One region of the Saccharococcus thermophilus genome, then DNA from elsewhere that is predicted to be linked to it. Evidence: predicted binding sites of a transcription regulator. Region 1 holds the regulator's gene; each other region holds the start of a gene.
The links. Region 1 encodes Rex, which represses fermentation and respiration genes when NADH is low (regulators of the CRP and FNR family bind a similar motif). Its sites were predicted from a motif close to TTGTGAAATATTTCACAA; they were not measured.
Positions count from the first base shown of each region.

Region 1 (3,755 bases):
TGGAATTGAAGCATCTGCTTTTATATGCGGCAATGGGATTTACGTTTGCCTTTCTTTATGCGAAAACAGGGCGCATTTTTGTTCCGATTTTCGCTCACGTTACGATGAATACGTTCGTCGTCGTGATGCAAACGTTGTTTGCCGATGAAATTGAAAGAATGATGCGGCAGACGGAACATATACAACTCATTATTGGGCATTGGGGGCTTTTAATACAATGAAAAGGACGCCATTACAATTCGCTTTTTTCTATTTTCTGATGGGGATACTATTTACTTACTTATCTGTTCAAAGCGCAAAAGATACGATTTGGAACTTTTTTACGATTGTGCTTGCCATACTGGCTACGCTTGATTTTGGAGCAGCAATACGTCTCTTCGCACTCCACTTTCGCAAATAAACCTCCCGTTCGATTCACGGGAGGTTTTCCTGTTCCTGTTGCGCCAACAAAACTTTGCGATAAGCAAATTTCGAAATCCAAATGCTTACCTCATATAAAATCGAAAGCGGAATCATCACAATCACTTGCGATAATACATCCGGCGGCGTAATGATCGCAGCCACAATCAATAAGACCAGATACGCGTATTTCCGTATTTTGATCAGCAACATCGGCGTAATCAAGCCGAGCCTTGTTAAAAACATCACAACTACCGGCAGCTGAAAGACAATGCCAAACGGCAAGATGAGCTGAAGCAAAAATTCGAAATATTCATTAATGCCGATGACTTGATGAATGCCAAGATCGTTCGCCAAATTTTGCATAAAGCGAACGACAAACGGAAATAAGACAAAATACGCAAAACTAACGCCGGCTAAAAAGAGGAAAATGGAAATTGGAATATAGCTTAACGTCACTTTTCGTTCTTTTTCATATAACCCAGGGCTGACAAACGCCCAAATTTGATAAAGCAGAACCGGTGCGGTAAGAATAAAGGCAATGACAAACGCAAACTGAAAATAAATTCTGATCGGATCTGTCAAACGAAACGCGTTCATCGTTAATTGTTTCGCTTCACCGGTTCGCTGCAAATACAAAATGACCGGTTCTACAAAAAAGAAGCTCACGATCAAGGCAACGCTAAAAAAAATAAGAACAATAATCAGCCGTTTTCGCAATTCACCTAGGTGCTCATATACCGACATTTCTTTATCGTTCATATGTCAACCATCCTAACTTATTATTGGTCGGCTTTTTTTTCATCCTCATCGGCTAATCCCTTCGTCGCATCCTTGAATTCGCGGAGCGATTGCCCGAGCGACTTGCCCAGTTCCGGAAGCTTTTTTGTTCCAAACAATAATAAAATAACAAGCACGATTAATAAATATTTCACGTTTCGTTCTCTCCTTTATCGAGCGGATAATTTTTTAAAAAATAGACGAGTGACTGCAATTCGACAGCTAAGTCAATATGGTGGACGCGAATGTGTTTCGGCACGTTCAGGCGCGCCGGCGTAAAATTTAAAATCCCTTTAATTCCTTTTCCGACAAGACGGTCTGTAATCCATTGCGCAACATGAGCCGGCACCGTTAAAATCGCTACTGGAATTCCCTCGTGAAGACGCCCTTCTAATTCGTCCAAATGATAGACAGGCACCCCGCCGACTGTTGTACCAACCTTTTTCTCATCCACATCAAATGCCATGACAATTTTCGTATTATTGTTTTTCAAAAAATTATAGTTTAAAAATGCCGTTCCTAAGTTCCCGACTCCAAATAGCGCGACTTCGGTCACTTCGTCTTGATCGAGCGTTTTGCGGAAAAATGACAACAAATAGTTGACATTATATCCATACCCTTTTTTTCCGAGCGCACCAAAATAGGAAAAATCGCGACGGATCGTTGCGGGATCGACTTTGACCGCCTCGCTCAATTCGGCAGAAGAAACACGTTGCTTTCCGGAAGCATGTAAATTTTTTAAAAAACGATAATATAACGGCAAGCGTTTTGCCGTTGCTTGCGGAATTTTTGGCTGTTCATTGCTCATCGATGAATCCCCCAGCACTTCTTTTTTCCCGTTGATAATGGCCCGACTTCCCACCAGTTTTCTCTACCAAATAGGTTGGGCCAATCACCATCCCTTTATCAAGCGCCTTGCACATGTCATACACCGTCAGTGCGCATACAGAGGCGGCCGTTAGCGCTTCCATCTCCACCCCTGTGCTGCCCTTCGTTTTCACTGTGACAGTAATCAGTAATTGATATAACGCTTTTTCTTCCTCCACATGCCACGCAAATTGAATGTCGACACCTTTTAACATAAGCGGATGACACATTGGAATTAAATCTGGCGTTTTTTTTGCGGCCATAACGCCAGCTATTTGCGCAACAGCAAGCACATCCCCTTTTTCGATCGCGTTGTTTGTCATTTTTTCATAAATTTCCTTATTTACTGTCACACTTGTTTGAGCGACCGCTATGCGAACCGTATCCTCTTTGTCTGAAATATCGACCATTTTTGCCCGGCCTTGTTCGTTAAAATGGGTAAATGATGACAACGTAATCTCCTCCCACTATAAACTATACACTATTTTTCGTCATCTGTCTTTTATCGTTTTATTGCGATAAGAAAACAAATTACGCTACACTATTATTGTTAAACGAGAGGTGAATAACAATGATCATTTTACAAGTCAACCAACTGACAAAATATTTTGGCGCTGACCTTATTTTATCGAATATAAAATTAGAAATACAATCCAAAGACCGCATCGCTCTCGTCGGGAGAAACGGAGAAGGAAAATCGACATTATTAAAAATCATTGCCGGAGAACTTTCTTACGATAGCGGAGAAATCATTAAACCAAAAGAAGTGACGATCGGCTACCTCGCCCAAGACAGTGGGCTTCACTCTTCCTTGTCGATTTGGGAAGAGATGATGACGGTATTTGCACCGTTAAAGGCAATGGAGAAGCAATTACGCGAGATGGAAATGCAAATGGGCGATCCCGATTTGCTTGCGGACGCTTCCCGTTACGAAAAACTATTAAAAGACTATGACGCGTTGCAAGAACGCTATAAAGAACAAGGCGGTTACCAATACGAAGCTGATATTCGCTCCATTTTACACGGTTTGCAGTTTTCTAAGTACGATTATATGACGACTCCTGTCCAATCGCTAAGCGGCGGACAGCGAACGCGTCTGGCACTCGGAAAATTGCTTTTAATGAAACCCGATTTGCTTATTTTAGACGAGCCGACCAACCATTTAGACCTAGAAACATTAACATGGTTGGAACAATATTTACAAACGTATCCTGGCGCGATTTTAATCGTTTCCCATGACCGCTATTTTCTCGATAAAATTGTTACCCAAGTATACGAACTGTCACGTGCGACATTAAAGCGGTATAGCGGCAATTACAGCCGTTACCTAGAGCAACGGGCAGAGGAATACGAACGGGAACGAAAACTATATGAAAAACAGCAAGAAGAAATCGCAAAGCTGCAAGAGTTTATTCAGCGCAATATCGCCCGCGCTTCGACCACCAAGCGCGCGCAAAGCCGAAGAAAACGGCTTGAAAAAATGGAAAGAATGGAGAGACCAGTCGGGGATGAAAAAGCCGCTTCGTTTTCCTTCGAGATCGAACGGCAAAGTGGTAATGACGTGTTGACCGCCGAAAATGTGTCAGTAGGATACGATGCGGACCAACCAATTATTCGCAACATCCACTTTCGTATTACACGCGGGGAAAGTATTGCCCTGATTGGACCGAACGGAATCGGTAAATCGACGTTATTAAAAGCGATCGTCA
Region 1 covers NZ_JAASRS010000001.1:12,861-16,615, forward strand. Annotated here, with positions in the region: gene BDD39_RS00055 (CPBP family intramembrane glutamic endopeptidase) at 1-221, shown strand, start outside; gene BDD39_RS00060 (YdiK family protein) at 260-400, shown strand; gene tatC (twin-arginine translocase subunit TatC) at 415-1,161, opposite strand; gene BDD39_RS00070 (twin-arginine translocase TatA/TatE family subunit) at 1,182-1,334, opposite strand; gene BDD39_RS00075 (redox-sensing transcriptional repressor Rex) at 1,331-1,987, opposite strand; gene moaC (cyclic pyranopterin monophosphate synthase MoaC) at 1,977-2,498, opposite strand; gene BDD39_RS00085 (ABC-F family ATP-binding cassette domain-containing protein) at 2,618-3,755, shown strand, end outside.

Region 2 (3,755 bases), 1.1 Mb from region 1:
ACTGTTAACACGATCCCAAGCCCTGTCATGGTGAATGCCATTCCTTCGCGCTTATTGGAAATGAAAAAGTATGATAATCCAACAGCAAGCACAATTAATACGACAATAATAAGTTCAAGGATAGGGCGCGCCTCAAAAATATCTGTCATCAACCAAGAAAGTCCTACAAAGACGACAAGTGATCCAAATACGGCCAATACCAATTTTTTAGCCAATGCAGCCGACCGATGTCTGATTTCTCCTTCTGTTTTTAATGATAGGAAAGTCAAACCATGCAATAAGCACAGCAATGTAATCGTTAAGCCGCCCCAAATGGAATAAATATTTATAACATCCGAGAACCCGGCTTCCATATTCATATCTTTATGGATCGGCACACCCTTAAGCATGCTTGTAAACAGAACACCTAGAAGGAACGGCGGCAGCATACTTCCGAAAAAGATCACCCAGTCCCAAACATTCGTCCAGCGCGCATCTTCAACTTTGCGGCGATATTCAAAAGCAACGCCGCGTCCAATTAGGCTCAGCAAGACTGCCAGCATCAGTAAGTAATAGCCGCTGAACATCGTCGCATACCAGTGCGGAAATGCGGCAAAAATGGCGCCCGCTCCAGTTATTAGCCATACTTCATTCGCGTCCCAGAAAGGACCGATTGCATTCACCATTACGGTCCTCTCTTTTTGATTACGGGCCAGGAAACGAGTCGACATTCCTACACCAAAATCAAAACCTTCAAGAAAGAAGAAGCCAATAAAGAGTACAGAGATTAAGACAAACCAAATTTCACTCAATTCCATCTTAAACACCTGCCTTACTAAATGGATCTATGGATACCGTTGAATTTGCATCTTGATGCTCTACCGGTCCCCGTTTAATTTCGCGAACCATCAAATAAACCATCACACCTGCAAGAATCGTGAATATCAGCGTGTACATAATGATGGAAAATAAAACGGTCCCTGCAGAAACATTTGGTGATACAGCGTCAGCTGTCGTCATCAATCCAAATACTGTCCATGGCTGACGGCCCACTTCGGTCATGACCCATCCGAAAGTGTTTGCCAAAAACGGAAACGAGATAGCCGGAACAAGGAATTTCAAGAACCTACTGCTTTGCTCAAGACGTCCTTTTTTCCACAGATACAGACCAATCATCGATAATAAGATCATCGCCATGCCAAAGCCAACCATTAAACGGAAGCTCCAATACGTCGTTTTGACTGGAGGAATATAATTCGTACCTTTGCCAACGATTCGATCGTATTTTTTCGCATATTCGGCTTGGAGAGTTTTCATTCCTTTTAAACTGCCTTCAAATTTAGAATAAGATAAATAGCTTAATGCATAAGGAATATTTAGTTCAAACTTATTTTTTTGATTCTTTGTATCAATCCAAGCAAATGCCGACCATGGTGCAGGATCAGGCGTATCTTCCCAAATGCCCTCTGCAGCTGCCATCTTCATCGGCTGTGTTTTCACAAGATATTGCGCTTGGGCATGTCCGCTGAAGGCAGTACCCAAACTGCCGATTAAACCAATAATTAAGGCGATATTCATGGATTTTTTGTAAAATTCAATATGTTTCTTTTTTAATAAGTTATAGGCACTAATACCAGCAACAAAGAATGCTCCGGTACACAATGCACCTGTGATGACATGCGGAAACTCCACCCATAATTGTCCATTGGTTATAAGCGCATGGAAGTCAACCATTTCCGCCCTTCCATTTCTAATTTCATAACCGACAGGTCTTTGCATGAAGGAGTTTGCCGTTAAAATCCAAAAACCGGAAAGCATAGTCCCAATAGATACAAGCCAGATGCTTGCCAAGTGCACTTTTTTAGGTAAACGATCCCAGCCAAAAATCCAAAGACCGATAAAAGTGGATTCTATAAAGAAGGCAAGCAATGCTTCAATGGCTAGGGGTGCCCCGAAGACGTCACCGACAAATCTAGAATAATCCGACCAGTTCATCCCAAATTGGAATTCCTGAATAATTCCTGTTACAACCCCTACAGCAAAGTTAATTAGGAACAAATGCCCCCAGAATTTCGCCATTTTTTTATAAATCTCATTTTTCTTCACTACGTATAATGTCTGCATCAAAGCGATGATAAATGCCAGGCCAATGGTAAGAGGCACGAAGAAGAAGTGGTAGATTGTAGTCAAGGCAAATTGTATCCTTGCCAACATTACTGTATCCATAGTAGTTTCCTCCTTTAAGTATTGCCCCAGAATTTGATCCGAGGAGATATCATGTTCATGGTTTCACATAACCAACTGCATGTTCATAATTTCACATAACTATGCAGCCTATCAACAGCATTCCTCCCTTAATAATTCATCAGAATATGACTTGAGGTGATATCATGTTCACAAATTCACAAAATTAAACATTAATAACATGGGAAACATGAAAACTATGCAGAGAAACCGACCACTTCCCGAGTGACGAAAATAACTCTATTGAACGAGAAGCTTACTAATACTATAACAAAAAAACGATCATAAATTCTTTGAACGTTTGACAAATATGTTACAAAATTAAGGCGAAATTCGTAATAAAAATCGCCAATTTCTTGTCATCCCACTCATCCTATGCGTATAAAAAAGGACATTGGCGGCAACCAATGCCCTATTGATACACAGCTTGCTGCAAGAAATGCAGTGGCCCGAAAAGCGGAATAGTAACCTACCCTAGTTAATGATTAAAATCTCCCCGACTTAAAAATCGAATACAGCAGCCACAAAAACATCATTGTTGCTACGCCGAAACCAATCTCAATCGCCGGGATTTTCCACAACAATGTCGATTGTCTGCCCATTGAAGAGCCGATGATGATGCCAACCATAATGATGCTGAAGGAAAGCAAAACAATGCTAAACGATAAGCGGTTACTGATTTGGTCTAATTTTCTCAATAGAAAATCCAAGTCAGGGATGCCGATCTCCAGGCGTACTCTTCCTTGTTTCATCAGCTTCGTTAACTCTTTTATATTTTTCGGCAGATCCACGAACAGTTCCCCATAATCGGAAAAGCGTTTCCATGCCATTTCCGCTACGTTTTTCGGCCTCATCCGCTCCTTTAGCAGCTGGCGGCCAAACGGTTCGGCCATGTCGATAATACTCAAGTCGGGATCCAATTTTTCCACGATCCCTTCCACCGTCAGCAGCGCCTTCCCTAGCAACGTTAAATCGCTCGGGATGCGAATCGAGTGGCGGAATGCAACGTGAAGCAAATCCTGAACCGCCTCGCCGAGGCTGACTTGGCTCAACGGAATATCATAATATTTTTCCCGTAATTGCTCGATATCTTCACGCAGCTGGCTTACATTTACCCCATCCGGCACCAATCCCATATCCCCGATCGCTTTCATGATTCCATCAGTGCTTTGTCGCATCAAAGCGATAATGAAGGACGATAAATAATATTTCATTTCTGGAGTAATCCGCCCTACCATGCCAAAATCAATCAGTGCAATCACGTCTCCCGGCAAAGCTAACACATTTCCCGGATGGGGATCGCCATGAAAAAAGCCTTCCATAAAAATTTGCTGGAACATTCCTTTTGCCAGCCGCTCCGCCAGAATTTTTAAGTTATAGCCACGTTGTTTCAGCCTCTCCAGTTCCCCTAGTTTGATACCTTCCACATACTCCATCGTCAGTACTTTTTTTGTGGAATAGTCCCAAAACACTTTTGGCACATAAATAGTCGGATCGCTTTGAAACTGTTTGGAAAATTTCTCGGCATTGCG
Region 2 covers NZ_JAASRS010000001.1:1,105,787-1,109,541, reverse strand. Annotated here, with positions in the region: gene cydB (cytochrome d ubiquinol oxidase subunit II) at 1-797, opposite strand, end outside; gene BDD39_RS05700 (cytochrome ubiquinol oxidase subunit I) at 799-2,205, opposite strand; gene BDD39_RS05695 (ABC1 kinase family protein) at 2,709-3,755, opposite strand, start outside.
Region 2: the regulator Rex is predicted to act here: its motif matches at 2,285-2,302, upstream of BDD39_RS05700 (cytochrome ubiquinol oxidase subunit I).

Region 3 (3,755 bases), 1.0 Mb from region 1:
CCGAAGCGCTATACCGTGCAGGAGAAGTGTTTAAACAAGTAGCGCGCGAGTATGCTGTGTTATCAGGCCGCGAATATCCGGTACTCGATTTATATAAAATGGAAGACGCGGAAGTAGCGTTATTTTTATTAAACTCAGCGGCGGAAACGGCAAAAGATGTCGTTGACAAGCTGCGGGCGAAAGGAATTAAAGCGGGGATCATCAGCCCAAATATTATCCGTCCATTCCCAGCCGAAGAAATCCGCCAAGCGTTAAAGCATGTTAAAGCGCTTCTTATCGGGGAACGGGCGGATTCGTACGGAGCACATGGGCCAAACATGACGCATGAAGTGAAATCAGCGTTACAAGAGGATAAAGAAAATAAAACCATTGTGTTAAGCCGCGTGTTTGGCGTTGGTGGGAAAGATTTTTATGCGGAAGATGCGGAAGCATTTTTCCAAATGGCGATCGAGGCAATGGAAAAAGGATACGCAGAAAAGCCGTTTGATTATTTCGGGCATGTGCCAGGTCGCCCTGAAAATCGGCAAACTCTAGTAATGGAGCCAATGCATGGCGATGCGTTTAAAACGGGATTCATTCAAGTCACTCCAGATGAAGAGACGAAGCGGTTAAAAGTTAAAATTCCGCCGCTAAGAGCGCTCACCGCCAAGCCGAAACGGCTTGCTCCAGGACATGGCGCCTGCCCAGGATGCGGGATTTTTCCAGGGTTAGAGCTGTTTTTTAAAGGAATTGAAGGCGATATTGTCGTCTTGTTTCAAACAGGATGCGCTTATGTTGTATCGGCCGCTTACCCGTATAGCTCACATAAACAGACAATGGTCCACAATTTATTCCAAAATGGAGCGGCGACATTGTCCGGAATGGTAGAAGCATTTTTCGAAATGAAACGCCGCGGGGAACTTCATGTTTCTGACGATGTGACATTTGTGATGGTCACAGGCGACGGCGGCATGGATATCGGAATGGGCTCTGCCATCGGAACTGCCCTGCGCAACCATAAATTAATTATTCTCGAGTATGATAATGAAGGATATATGAATACTGGCTCGCAAATGTCCTATTCCACGCCGATGGGGCATATGACAAGTACAACGGGAGTTGGAAAAGCGCAGCGCGGAAAGGCGTTCCATCATAAAGATACGCCGCAAATTATGGCGGCGACGAACATCCCTTACGTATTTACGGGAACAGAAGCGTTTCCGCAAGATTTAGTGAAAAAAGCGGCGAAAGCGCAATGGTATGCTCAGCATGAAGGAACGGTATACGGCAAGCTGCTTATTACATGTCCGCTGAACTGGAAATCGGAAGAACGATATGGCGAACAAATTTTGAAAGCGGCGGTAGATTCATGTTTCTTCCCGCTATATGAAGTAGAACGTGGAAAAACAACCATTACGTATGATCCGGAAGAAAAAAATCGGCGCATTCCGTTAAGCGAATGGCTAAAATATATGGGAAAAACGAAACATTTATTAAAAGAAGAAAACCGCGATCTTTTGATGGAATTGGAAGAAGAAGTTGAACGAAGATGGCGCATACTAAAAGCAAAGCATGAACATCTGTATTTATAAAAAATGCGGAACAATCACGCAGGAAACTCTCTTGCGTGATTGTTCTTTATCTTTGGGTGTGATATCGCTCACAACGTGTTTGCGAAAAACAAGGTACAATCATGACAAAGAAAGGGTAGGAGGGATGATGGATGATGGATTTATGTTGCCATATGGGCGGACAGGAAGAAGTGAAGCTATGCGCGGGATTAGAGCGTTTAAAACAGGAACATGGACCGTTGCGTGAGCTAAAACAGCGCATGTTTGAACTGGCACAAGAAATCGTCGGCGATGAGGAAGAGCGAAATTGGAAGGAACGGTTGCTTGTGTTGCGGGAAAGCGTACAGGCATTGGTGACTGAACTCGATCCGCACTCCGAGCGGGAAGAAGGCGTGCTGTTTCCGATGATGGCGCAGTATATTGGAAGAACATTCGGACCGATTGCCGTTATGGAGTATGAACATGACCAGGCGAAGCAGCGACTTGCTTCCTTTTTAACGAAAACGGCGGAACTTCCGGAAACAGTCGACCGCGAAAGTGCGGCAGCGCTTGCTAATGAGGTAATCGAGGCCTATCATATTTTAGCGGAACACTTTATGAAAGAAGAAAACGTGCTATTTCCGATGGCCGAACGTTTGCTGTCTGACGAAGAAAAAGAAGAATTGGCGGAAAAAATAGGCCAAATATAAAAAAACGGGATGTCTCCTTCTCATAGGAGCATCCCGTTTTTGCATACGCTCAAAAAATCTCCCGCCTCTAAAAGAAGAAGGAGGGAGAAATATGTGAAAGGGGGATTCGAACACATTTTGATCAATGAATGTTATGCGGCTGTTCCGCCTGTTTCGGCATGCGTTTGCGATAGACGACATAGCTTCGGCGCAAGTAGCGAAGCGGAAAGCTAAACACATGCACAAGACGCGTAAACGGCCAGACGGCGAAAATGCTGAGGGCAGCCAAAATATGAATTTGAAACCAAACTGGCACGGTTTCCATGTAAGATGGATCGGGATGGAACAGAAGAACGCTCCGGAACCAAGGGCCGATCGTTGTTCGATAATCGAAACCATGCGAGTCGACATTCAGCAGCGTCGACGACAGCCCGGTTGCAATAACCGTCGCCAGGAACAAGAGGGCGATCCAGTCACCGCGGCTGCTTGTGGCCCACACCCGTTTGACGGTCGCGCGCCGGCGAATCAGAATGAGAAGCCCAATAAGAGCGGCCAATCCTGCCGGAACGCCGCCGATAAGGGCGATGAAATGGTACGCTTCTTCCGTTATGCCAAGCGTTGCGTACACCGATTCTGGAATCAAAATGCCCATGACGTGGCCGACGAACACAAACAAAATTCCCCAATGGAACAGCAGGCTGCCAAGCCGCAATTGCTTCTTTTCCAACATTTCGCTCGATTTTGACGTCCAGCCGAATTGGTCGTATTGATAACGCCAAATATGGCCGCCAATAAAAATTGTTAGCACAATATAAGGGAAAATCACCCAAAGAAATTGCTCCAACACGGTTACACACTTCCTTTCGGAATCGGCGTCACGCCGAGTTCTGCAAGTGCGAGGAAAATCGCGTCAAACACAGTGGCATAAGGGCTGCCGCCCGCGGCAAGCTGCTTCCGTATTTCATCGATGTTATTGACATATGCCGCAAAGAGCGGCACGACGTGCTCCTGTTCCGCATAGGCGGCAAACTCGAGCATAAGCGGCAAATAATCTGGAAGTTCCTGCTCGCTCGTATCAAATCCAGCCGCTTTATAGCGCTGTTTCAATTGCAATAGCTCGAGCCCGCGTTCACGTTGCTCGCCTGTATTCATGTAAGTCACATATAAATTCGTTTTTTTGCCGAAATCAAATGTTTCGACATATTGCTCCATCCGCTTGCGGGCAGGCATGGATTGGATATCGTGAATAAAAGTGCTCATTTTTTCGACGATGGCATCGTTTGGGACGGCGCTGATTGCCTCGAGGCAATCAGCGAGAGAGTCCGCCCATGCTTCATCGGGATAGGACAATAGATGGGAAGCGCATAAAAACACCGTTTGTATTTGATCTTTGTCCATGTTTCCTCACCTCCATTAAGAAAGCGTACCGCAAGAGCCAGGACCGCCGGCAAACGCCAACCCACAGCTTCCTTGTTCTGCGTATAGCTCTGCGACTTCTTCGCGGTGGGAGGCAGGAATGACAAAGCGGTCATTGTAT
Region 3 covers NZ_JAASRS010000001.1:1,019,830-1,023,584, forward strand. Annotated here, with positions in the region: gene BDD39_RS05255 (thiamine pyrophosphate-dependent enzyme) at 1-1,571, shown strand, start outside; gene BDD39_RS05260 (hemerythrin domain-containing protein) at 1,703-2,239, shown strand; gene narI (respiratory nitrate reductase subunit gamma) at 2,361-3,065, opposite strand; gene narJ (nitrate reductase molybdenum cofactor assembly chaperone) at 3,068-3,616, opposite strand; gene narH (nitrate reductase subunit beta) at 3,632-3,755, opposite strand, start outside.
Region 3: the regulator Rex is predicted to act here: its motif matches at 1,628-1,645, upstream of BDD39_RS05260 (hemerythrin domain-containing protein).

Region 4 (3,755 bases), 2.8 Mb from region 1:
CTGTATGAGGCTGGCATTCACAACGTCATCAGCACTTGCTTGATTCATATTTATCGAAAAGAAGGCCTTTCCCTCCGAGCCTTCCACGCCGATACGACGGACAAGACCGTTTACGGCGCGTATGAATCGGCCTCGTTAGAGGCCTTACAAATCACACATGGCTACAACCGCCATCATCGTTGGCAAAAACAGATCGGTTTCGGACTGGTCGGCAACGAGGACGGCATCCCGTTTTACGGCGATGTGCACGATGGCAACCTGCCCGATAAAACATGGAATCCCGAGGTGCTGTCTCGTGTCCATGAACAGCTGAAGCAGGCCAAAATCGAAGACGAATGGATTTACGTGGCCGATTCCGCCGCGATGACGAAAGAGACCCTGGCGCAAACCAAAGCGGCCAACGCCTTTTTGATCACCAGAGGCCCTTCGTCGCTCCGGATCGTGAAAACCGCGCTGGCCGAAGCGGATGCTGAGGACACGACGTGGAGCGATCCCTTTACGTTGGCGGAGAGAAACGGCGCCACGTACCGGGTATGGGAAACGGCCTCGACGTATGAAGGCCACCCCGTTCGGCTGATCGTTGTTGAATCGAGCGCGCTCGACCAGCGAAAAGGAAAGACGCTTGAAAAAGAACGAACCAAAGAAGCGGAGCTTCTTCGCGAGGAACAAGCCCGTTGGGAGCGTCACCCCTTCTCCTGCCGGGAAGATGCCGAACAAGCCTTGGCGTCCCTCAAGGCGTCCCTTCGCCCCCGGTTTCATCGGGTTGAGGCCGCGGTCGAAGAGATCGTACGCCTGAAAAAACGGCGCGGACGGCCGAAAAAAGGGGCGGAACCCGAGGTGGAGACGCTGTATTTCTTGCACCTTGACGTCGAATTCGACCAAGACGCGTGGGAACAGGCGAGACGGAAAGCGTCCCGGTTTGTCCTTGTCACGACCGTTCCGAAGGAATGGAAGGGCCAACCCATGGATGCCCAAGAGATCTTGAAGCTGTATAAAGGGCAGATCTCGGTGGAAATGAACTTCGCTTTTTTGAAAGATCCGTTTTTCACGGATGAGATTTACGTCAAAAAACCAGAACGGGTCGCAGTATTAGGCTATTTGTTTCTGTTGGCCTTGGCTATTTACCGCGTTTTTCAGCGCCGAGTGCGTCAGTTTATTACTCCAGAACACCCGTTGAAGGGTCCTGGAGGCCGCAAGCTGACCCGGCCGACGGGACAGGCGATTTTTCAGCTGTTTCAATATGTGAACGTCGTCCTGTTCAAGCTGCCGGATGGGCGCATCCAACGCTCACTGGATCGCTCCCTTACCCCTGATCAGCGAAGGATTCTGCAGGGATTGGGCATGGATGAGAGCATCTACGTGTAACGTGATACGGAACGACCAGCGATGGTAAAAAAAGGATTGCCATCGCTCGTTGTGTTGGTCAAAAAGTTATTCTGAAAAACTAAATAAAAAATCCTTTGTTTTGACCTTGTTAGGGTGCGAAATGTGAGATGTTAACAAAAAAGACAAATTTCTCTTATAGTTGATACTTGATAAAGTTTGTGAAATAATGCACAATATATTTGTGAATAATTTCACAAACTAATTTTGGGAAAGGATGACAGACAACGATGAAAAGACAATGCATGAATCGAGTGGCACTTATAGGAACAGGATTCGTTGGGGCCAGCTATGCATTTGCCCTTATGAATCAAGGAATCGCGGATGAATTAGTGTTGATTGATGTGAATAAAGAGAAGGCGGAGGGCGACGTGATGGACTTAAATCACGGAAAAGTATTTGCGCCGAAGCCAATGAATATATGGCATGGAGATTATCAAGATTGTCAAGATGCCGATTTGGTGGTAATTTGTGCAGGTGCTAACCAAAAGCCAGGGGAAACAAGACTCGATCTCGTTGACAAAAACATGAATATCTTTAAAACGATTGTCGATTCTGTCATGAAATCAGGTTTTGATGGAATCTTTCTTGTCGCGACGAATCCAGTAGATATTTTAACGTATGCCACTTGGAAATTTAGCGGGTTACCGAAAGAACGAGTGATTGGCTCGGGAACGATTCTGGATACGGCAAGATTCCGCTTTTTGCTAAGCGAATACTTTCAAGTAGCTCCGACTAATGTACACGCGTATATTATCGGAGAGCATGGGGATACAGAATTGCCTGTTTGGAGCCATGCGGAAATTGGAAGTGTTCCAATCGAACAAATATTGTCGCAAAACGATCGCTATAGAAAAGAGGATTTAGAAAATATCTTCGTCAATGTTCGTGATGCGGCATATCAAGTTATTGAGAAAAAAGGCGCAACGTATTACGGCATTGCGATGGGACTCGTCCGCATTACACGTGCTATTTTGCACAATGAAAATGCTATTTTAACCGTTTCTGCTTATCTAGATGGTCAATATAATGAGCAAAACGTTTATATTGGTGTACCTGCTATTATCAACCGAAACGGTATTCGCGAGGTAATGGAATTGAAGTTAAATGAAACAGAACAACAGCAATTTCATCATAGCGTAACTGTATTAAAAGACATTCTTTCGCGTTATTTTGACTTAGAATAACAACAGGTGATCATTGTGTGGATACAACATTACAATCCTTTTCATAACGTATATCTTTCTGCGTTTATTGCGGCGCTTCCAATTGCTTTATTTTTACTATGTTTAACAGTGTTTAAGATGAAGGGAGTAAAAGCTGCTTTTCTCGCTCTTTGTTTCGGTTTAGTGACAGCTGTTTGTTTTTTTCATATGCCGGTTTCAAAGGCGATTGCCGCTTCCATCTATGGAATCGCGAACGGTTTATGACCGATTGGCTATATTGTGATCATGGCTGTCTGGCTATATAAAATTGCTGTGAAAACAGGGAAGTTTGATATTATCCGTGGGAGTATCGCAAACATTTCTGAGGATCAGCGGCTTCAACTCTTGCTCATCGGCTTTTGCTTTAACGCATTTTTAGAAGGTGCTGCGGGATTTGGCGTTCCGATTGCCATTTCGGCTGCTTTACTTGCTGAACTCGGATTTCATCCATTAAAAGCGGCTGCTCTTTGTTTAATTGCCAATGCTGCATCTGGCGCGTTTGGAGCGATTGGGATTCCGGTTATTGTCGGAGCGCAAATGGGAGATTTAACTCCGATTGAGTTATCTCGTACACTTGCTTGGGTTTTACCGTTTATCACGTTTCTTATTCCTTTCTTATTAGTGTTTATTTTAGATAAATGGAAAGGTATTAAAGAAACATTGCCTGCTCTTTTAGTGGTAAGCGGAAGTTATACCATTGTACAGGCATTGACAATCATTGTGCTCGGTCCGGAATTGGCCAATATTTTAGCGGCGCTTGTCAGTATGGGGGCATTAACTATTTTCTTAAGAAAATGGCAGCCGTCACATATATATCGAGTGAATAAGGATGAGAAAGTTGTTGAAAAATCTAAATACAGCTTGAAAGAAATCATCAATGCGTGGTCTCCTTTTTATATTTTAACGGTAATCGTTATAATATGGAGTCTGCCGGGTTTTAAAGCACTGTTTGCTGAAGGTGGAGCGCTTCATAAAACTACGCTTTTGTTTAAAGTGCCATTTTTGCATGGGGAAGTCGTAAAAACTCCTCCGGTGGCACCGGCACAGACGGCATTAGATGCAATATTCAAGCTGGATCTTGTATCAGCAACAGGTACAGCGATTTTATTAGCGGTGCTGTTGACAGTGATGTTCAGCAAAAATATTACGTTCGCTGAGGGAATACAA
Region 4 covers NZ_JAASRS010000001.1:2,857,846-2,861,600, reverse strand. Annotated here, with positions in the region: gene BDD39_RS14885 (IS1634 family transposase) at 1-1,365, shown strand, start outside; gene BDD39_RS14880 (L-lactate dehydrogenase) at 1,614-2,570, shown strand; partial or broken gene BDD39_RS14875 (L-lactate permease) at 2,586-3,755, shown strand, end outside.
Region 4: the regulator Rex is predicted to act here: its motif matches at 1,566-1,583, upstream of BDD39_RS14880 (L-lactate dehydrogenase).